One region of the Nitrosomonas domestica genome, then DNA from elsewhere that is predicted to be linked to it. Evidence: predicted binding sites of a transcription regulator. Region 1 holds the regulator's gene; the other holds the start of a gene.
The links. Region 1 encodes FliA, which starts transcription of late flagellar genes. Its sites were predicted from a motif close to CTAAAGTTNNCNNAAANNNTGCCGATANNA; they were not measured.
Positions count from the first base shown of each region.

Region 2: a site for FliA is predicted at 2,662-2,691, ahead of RBH92_RS06200 (flagellin N-terminal helical domain-containing protein). Genes of this name have one in related genera too.

Region 1 covers NZ_CP133083.1:1,615,718-1,619,732, forward strand. The annotation lists gene motD (flagellar motor protein MotD) at 1-575, opposite strand, end outside; gene RBH92_RS07610 (flagellar motor protein) at 609-1,367, opposite strand; gene RBH92_RS07615 (RNA polymerase sigma factor FliA) at 1,409-2,125, opposite strand; gene RBH92_RS07620 (MinD/ParA family ATP-binding protein) at 2,132-3,028, opposite strand; gene flhF (flagellar biosynthesis GTPase FlhF) at 3,021-4,015, opposite strand, start outside.
Region 2 covers NZ_CP133083.1:1,299,693-1,303,707, forward strand. The annotation lists gene fliD (flagellar filament capping protein FliD) at 1-626, opposite strand, end outside; gene RBH92_RS06195 (flagellar protein FlaG) at 651-1,022, opposite strand; gene RBH92_RS06200 (flagellin N-terminal helical domain-containing protein) at 1,110-2,561, opposite strand; gene RBH92_RS06205 (hybrid sensor histidine kinase/response regulator) at 2,888-4,015, shown strand, end outside.

The DNA.
Region 1 (4,015 bases):
GGAAAACTCTCTGTATTGATCGGTACATTGTCGGTATGTCCTTCGACGCGAATATCGTGTTCGTGCCCCTTGATAACATTTGCAACTGCTTGAAGTGTTAAACTAGAACTCTCTGCAAGTTTGGCTTGCCCCGGAGAGAACAAAACACTTGCATTAATTTCAACAGTAATCCCCAGAGAACTTTGAGTTACTCTTACTTGGCCATCTTTTATCAAAGGTTCTAAGGCATTAAGAATGTTTTTAGCCATCCCTTTCATTTTTTCCTGCTTTTTCTCCTTATTGGCACCTGGATGATCAATCAGCTTGATCGGTTCGCCTGAATTTGGGTGTTGATTTTGCAAAGCTGAAAATTCGATAGACTGTGCAGATGTAACCAATGCAGGCGAATTGTTACTTTTAAATGCATTCACTATCGAAGAACTGAGTACTCGATATTTACCTTCGTTGACTGATGAAACCGCATACATCACCACAAAAAAAGCAAATAAAAGCGTAATAAAATCCGCATACGACACAAGCCACCGTTCGTGATTCTCCTGTGAATCTTCATTTCTGTCGGCTCTTTTTCTGGGCATACAATACTCTAGCGATCGAAATAACAATACGGCTTAAACAAAATATCCTTTTAAGCGATTCTCGATAAATCGTGGATTCTCACCGTTGGCAATCGCGACAAAACCGTCAACCAATAATTCGTGCATGGTTACATGATCGTTAATAATACTTTTGAGTTTATTAGCGATTGGCAAGAAAATCAGATTGGCCAGACCTACGCCATAAATAGTCGCTACAAAAGCAACTGCAATTCCTGTTCCCAGAATACTGGGATCAGATAAATTTTCCATCACGTGAATCAACCCCAATACAGCCCCCAAGATCCCAATAGTTGGAGCATAACCGCCGGCAGCCTCCCAAATTTTGGCGGATTGCCGTTGATACGTTTCTAGAGTCAAAATATCGATTTCCAAAATTTCTCGTAATTTTTCCGGGGTACTTCCATCAGCTAATAACTGCAATCCCTTTTTTGTGAAAGGATCTTTAACTGTGGATACATAGGATTCCAGCGCTAATAATCCTTCTTTTCTTGAGATATGAGACCAATTGACAATTTGCTTAATTAAGTTTTGCGGTGAATATTCAGGAGGGTAAAAAATCCAAGCACTCATTCTGATACCATTAACAAAAACTTTCATAGGGCTTTGTAGTAGAACTGCACCCACCGTGCCCCCGACAACAATACAAAAGGCTGCCAGTTGCAGCAATGAGCCGACATGCCCTCCTTCAAGGATTTGCCCGCCAATGATGGCAACAAATGCCAGTACAATGCCGCCGACACTGTTTAAATCCATCTTTGCTTTTTTATTCATCGCGAAATCCAATTAATTCACTGGATAGCCGGCCTGACGATTTAAAGATTTCTTAAGCGGCTGCGTAACCTTGCAACAGCCTGTGTATGTAATTGACATACGCGTGATTCGCTCACACCAAGCACTTCCCCGATTTCCCGTAAGTTCATTTCTTGCTCGTAATGCATGCCCATGACCTGTTTTTCTCTTGGCGGTAGATTATCAATCGCAGCAATCAAGAGACTGCGAAAATTATCATCCAATAGCGCATTAAGCGGGTCGCCTTCGGTATTAACAAATAGCCGATCCAAAAACGGTTCTTCATCATCTTGTTGAAAATCTTCGTAATAGATTAACTGGGCGCCGCGTGCACTTTGTAGAGTTTCGTGGTACTCATCGAGAGACATATCGAGCTCATTCGCCAAATCTTGCTCGCTTGGCGCGCAACCGTTGCGCTGCTCCAAAAGATTCACGGCAGCTTCGATTCGTCGCATTTTCTTGCGGATACTTCGAGGCAGCCAATCCGCTTCGCGTAATTCATCCAGGATTGATCCCCTGATACGCTGCGCCGCGTAGCTTTCGAATTGGCGTCCGTATGAACCTTCATAGCGGTTGATCGCATCCAGCAACCCGATCATTCCGGCTTGAATAAGGTCGTCGACTTGCACACTCGCAGGCAATCGAGTCATCATATGATAAGCAATCCGTTTCACCAGCGGTGTAAACTCAACGATAAATTGTTCTTTATCAATTGCTTTGGTTCCAGTCGCAGTATACATATTCACTCACACCGTAAAATTGTCCATACTTAAAAGGCTTGTTCGAATTAACCGTTGCATAAAATCATTAACTCCACCGTCATACCGATCCGGACACGCAGAGCGTAAAATGTTTTGAGCGAGATGTTTAAAACACTCGGCTGTCTGAGAATTCGGGTAGGTTGACAATATCGATTTGCATAACTGTGTCGAGTAATGCAGCTTGTCATCATTTGGTATATAACCGACGTATTCGAGTGATGCGGATAGGTAATGCCGCACGACTTTGTATAAGTTCTGATAGATCGCGAGAGATTCGGCTTCGGAATCGACCCGATTGACTAATATTAGAAAATTCTGCCGGGCATACTCCTGGCTCATGATTTTAATGAGCGCATAAGCACCTGTCAGAGATGCAACCGATCCAGAAATTACAACCAAGATCTGTTCCGATGCCAGGCTGAGTGGTAAAACATGCGTTGTACCGGTCATTGCAGTATCAATTAGAACGATATCAACAGTATCGGTAAGCTCCGAGAAACTCTTGATAAGCCAGTTTTGTTCCAGAGGATTGAGCTTGCTCAAAGCCTGGATGCCGCGCATTGCGGACAAAATGGATATGTTGTCCGGGCCGCGCAAAATCACCTGTTCCAGACGCTTATCGCGGTGAATCACATGCAATAAATCGAAGCGCGCTTTTATGCCAAAACTCGTGCAAATGTTGTTATGACAGGGATTCTCATCGATCAGGAGCACCCGTTGCCCATTCTGAGCCAATGCGGAGGCCAGATTCACGATAACGCTGGTTTTTCCCACACGTGATTTTCCGCCCACGATCGTAAATACCCGTCCGGAATCAAGTGCTCGCAGACCGGTAAGCTGACGTAATCCTGCCGCTTGATCTTGCAAAATAAATCTAGTCATATGCCAATCCTGCAATCGCTTGACCCATCGATGACAACGTCTCCGCTTCGCCCTTGGTAGCCATGATCAGGGCGAATTCCGCATCTTGCAAAGTGAACGCGGAATCCTTAGGTGACGATTTGAAAGCGCGGTGCAACAAGTAGCGTGAATGCGCGGCATGAATATCCTCCGGAACCTTTTGTCCGTTGGCGACATAATGCAACATCAGTTTCCGGCGTATCGCCGCATCCAATACCACACCAAGGCTCGCCGCTTCATCAACCTTTGTGATGATGCAACCGGATATGCCCCCCTCTTGATAAGCTGAAATGATTTCGTCCAATGTTTTGCCATTGCAAGTAGCGCTCAAGATCAGAATGCGTTTTACTTCCATTCCGCAATTCCTGAGCATGGACATTTGCTGCACCACCATTCGATCGCGTTGACTCATCCCGACGGTATCAATCAATACCATATGTTTATTACGCAATTCGGAGAGCGTCAGTTGCAGGTCTTCAGTATCTTTGATATTGCGGACGGGTATTCCCAGCAATTGCCCATAGATTCTAAGCTGTTCATGACCGCCAATCCGGTAGCTGTCGGTGGTAAGCAATGCAACTTTATCCGCACCATGGCGAATAACACAGCGGGCCGCAAGCTTTGCCGTAGTCGTCGTTTTACCGACGCCGGTCGGCCCGACCAACGCATAGATACCGCCCCGTTCAATCATGTCGTCACTGACGGCTGTTCGAAGATTAGCCGTCAAAATTGACATGGCTTGTTTCAGGCTTTGTTCATAGTCCAAATCTTCCGGTAATTTTCCGATCAAATGACGTGTTAATAGCGGGCTAAAGCCGCAATCCAACAAAGTTCGCAGCAGTTTTACTTTATCCGGCCGGCGCTGTGTGAAGTTTCCCCAAGCGACAGTTGCCATTTGGTCTTCCAGGGTAGTGCGCATCGCTTGAATCTCGGCGATTATGTCGCGTGCAAACGTTGCGGAAATCGAGT
Region 2 (4,015 bases), 320 kb from region 1:
TCAGTATTGGTTGAGTCGCTATCGATGGCAGTTATTTTCAGCGCATTGCTTAAACCTGTTTCGTTAGAAGCGATTACCAATCGATTACCCGAACCATCATTGATAATACTGGCGGTAACTCCTGCCTTAGCTTGGTTTATTGCATCTCGAATACCTGCGAGTGATGAGTTTCCAGAAGAAATGGTTATTGATTTCGCGGATTTCTCCGGATTGAGAGTAAATGAGCCACCGCTATAGGTACCAAATTGTATGGTAAGAGTACCGCTTCCGATGGTTGCATCTGTAGTAGAAAAATTAGCAGATTTTAATTTTTGCGCTTGTGCGAGAGTCTGAATCTCGATCGAATGACTCCCGCTTACCGCCGCAGATGTCGCACTGACATTAGCTAATGTGTTATCTGCAATACTTGCCGTCATTGCGTTAAATTTTGCCGGACTTGAAAGTGCGGTAAGGCTATTTTGAAATGAGGATAATGCACCCTTCAGGCTACCAAACGCAGTTAATTTTGTTTGTTGCTGTGCTTCTTTGCTATCCAAAGCAGTAAGTGGACGGCTTTCCGCTTGCATTAGTTTGCTTACGATGCCATTAATATCTAAACCTGATCCAATTCCGGGTGATGAAAGCATTTCAAAACTCTACCTATGTTTAAATTATGCCTTACCGTTGAATAACAGGCCTTGTACTTTGTCTAGTGTGCGAGCTATCTCAACCGCTTCTTCTGTTGGAATTTGACGAATAACTTCTTCGGTATGCACATCCATTACCTTTATGATCGTTTTTCCAGTATCTTCATCAATCGAAAACTGCAAATTTTGTGCCAGGTTATTAACGGTTCCCTGAATCTTCTGAACGGCTTGCTTTACTTGTTCCTCGGATTCCATCGAATTACCAATTTTTGATCCAACGATAGAAGCCGCCATAGCAATGTTCTCGGTATTTGATGCGGACATTTTCTTGGTAGTCGATGTCGTTAATGAAGGAACTGGCGATAGGCTGGTTCCATTTAATTGACTGATAGTCATGATCTGACTCCTTATAACTGAAAGAGCATGGATTTTATTGGTTTCCGAGCTCTTTCAGCTGTTTTTAAAGCAATATTACGTTTGTTATTAACGTAACAGTGAGAGTACGTTGTTAGGCAGTGAATTCGCTTGTGCCAGTATTGCAACACCAGCTTGCTGCAGAATTTGTCCGCGTGTGAGGTTTGCTGATTCTGCGGCAAAGTCAGCATCTTGAATCCGGCTCCGAGAAGCTGAGAGATTTTCCGATGCGGTTTGCAGGTTTGCAATCGTTGAACTAAAGCGATTTTGAATCGCACCCAAGTCGCCACGTGAGCTGTTAATGGATTTTAATGCTTCATCCAATGTTCTGATCGCTGTTTGTGCATTGGTTGCGGATGATATATCCAATGTAGCTACAGAATTGAAAGAGCTGGTGGTAGCACCAAATTCCGTGGCATTACTTCCTGCCGCAGTGATCTGTCCGAAGGCGCTCGAAAGTTCAATGGTGCCCGTGACAGTTGTTGAGTCATTACCACCACTGGTTAGCGTCCTTGTTGTTGCGCCGGCAGTGACGTCGGCGGTGATGGTGCCATTGGTAAAATCTGCTAATACGATGTCACGGCCATCTGATGTTGACAGTGTAATTGCCGATTTATCCGTCGCAGAAGCGAATGAAGCGGTGACACCGGTAGTAGATTGCAATCCGTTAATGGCGGAAGCCAAACCGCTTAGATCGGCGGCATCAGTGATTGTGGCAGAAACTGTGCTGCCATTGATTGTTAAAGCAGTTGTGCCTGTTCCTGATAGATTGCCGAGTGTGGCACTGTTGGATGCGGTTGCAGTGATGCCGATACCCGAAGCAGCCGTATTAATGGCCGCTGCAATAGCTTTAGCGTCATCGCCCGCTGCATAGCTAATGTTACCGGTGACGCCTTTATTATTAGCAAGTGTTAAACCGGCTTCTACCGCAACACCATTGGCAGCAGAGGCAGCCGCAGCAGCGGTTGCTGTACCCATTGCTGTACCATTGGTTGTCAGTATGTGGCTGCCTAATGCCGTGGCTCTTGCATCAGAAATTGATGCGATGTTGATAGTTTGATTTGCATTGGCACCGACCTGGAAGCTTTGATTCAAGAACGAACCATCCAATAAGTTTAAGCCATTAAATTGAGTTTGGCTGGCTACACGAGTAACTTCGGCACTCAATTGCGCAGCTTCAGCTTGGAGCGAAGCCCGGTCACCGGCGCTATTGGTTGCATTGGCAGATTGAACAGCCAATTCACGGATCCTCTGTAAGTTGGCACCGATTTCGCCTAAGGCGCCTTCAGCAGTTTGTGAAAGAGAAATACCGTCATTTGCATTGCGGACAGCTTGATTTAAACCGCGAATTTGTGAGGTCATTCTTTCAGAAATTGCAAGACCTGCAGCATCATCCTTAGCGCTGTTAATCCGCAAGCCTGAGGACAATCGTGTCAATGAAGTATTTAATGCATTTTGTGAAGTATTCAGGTTGCGTTGTGCATTTAATGAGGCAACGTTAGAGTTAATGATTTGTGGCATTTGGGTTCTCCTTTTTTCAACTATTTAGTTTAGGCACTATTGCCTTTAATACGCTGGCATGCCCCGCAATCCAAGAGGGTATACAACCACCGTTGCTTGCAGTTATCGGAAAGCGATTTGAAAAGTTTAGGAATTTACCTTCATGATTTTTATCTAATATTTGAATTAATAACGGTAATTCATGATATAAAGTATTTTGTACAGCGCGAATGTTTTGTAAAATTGGAATGATTTTCAGGTAGTTAATTGTGAGTACTGCTACGTGACCTGTCAGCTTTAATGGATGAAGAACTCAGATGATTCGTAACTTGACATTAAGGGTATTAATGATTGAATCCTCGGATGAGGATGTGAATCGGATATTGGAAATCCTTGCGGAAAGTGATTTTCAAACTGACTATGTTTGTGTTGATACAAAGAAGGGACTAGAAGATGCGCTTCAAACACAGACTTGGGACATGATTCTGTCAGAAAATAACTTGCCGCAACTGACTGCAATACAAGTAATTGAGACTGCGAAAAAAAATAAACCCGACATTCCGGTGATAGTTGTTTCCAATCAAATAAGCGATGAAGCAGTGGAGTTTCTAATGGGATTGGGGGCCTACGATTTGTTGACCAAGACGAATCTTGCGAGATTGGTTCCGGTAATAAGGCGAAGTATCAGTGAATCTGAAAATTATCAACGATTTATTTCAACGCAAACTGCACTGCAAAAAAGTGAAGAACTGTTTCAGGCTATTACATCTAACCTTCCGGGTGTTGTTTTTCAATTTCAAGTGGATGCTAATCACCAAGCAAGTTTTTTATATGTGAGCGATGCCAGCGAAACCCTGTTAGGGTTGTCGCCATCTATGCTGATCAGTAATCCTGGCTTATTTCCGGAATTAATTCTGACGGATGATAGAGTTTATTATGATCAACTGATGATGATATCTGCCAAGCAACTTTCAACTTGGAATTGGGAAGGATGCATTCAAGTTAAAGGCGATAGCGATATTAAATGGATCAGCTTGCGTGCAACACCAAGGAAAATGCCCGATGGTGCGACCCTTTGGGATGGGATCATGATCAATATTACCCGCAATAAGCTGGCTGAACGTGAAATTGCCCGCTCACGCGAACAGCTTGCAGAACTGTCATCTTACTTGCAAAAAGTAAAAGAACAGGAACGTGCCCGGATAGCAAGAGAAATTCATGATGATATCGGAGGGACGCTAACGGCTATTAAATGTGAGTTATTTCCATTTTTTGATTCAGCAGCCAGACCTATTGAATTTTATCAGCAGAAGGCAAAATCCATTGAATCTCTTGTTGATCGTGTGATCGATAGCACACGAAGGATTTCATTGGATTTACGACCCGGAATACTTGATTGTGGAATTGTCGCGGCAGTGCAGTGGCAAGCCAAAGAGTTTAGTAATCGAACGGGTATTGTGTGCCGGGTGTCCTGC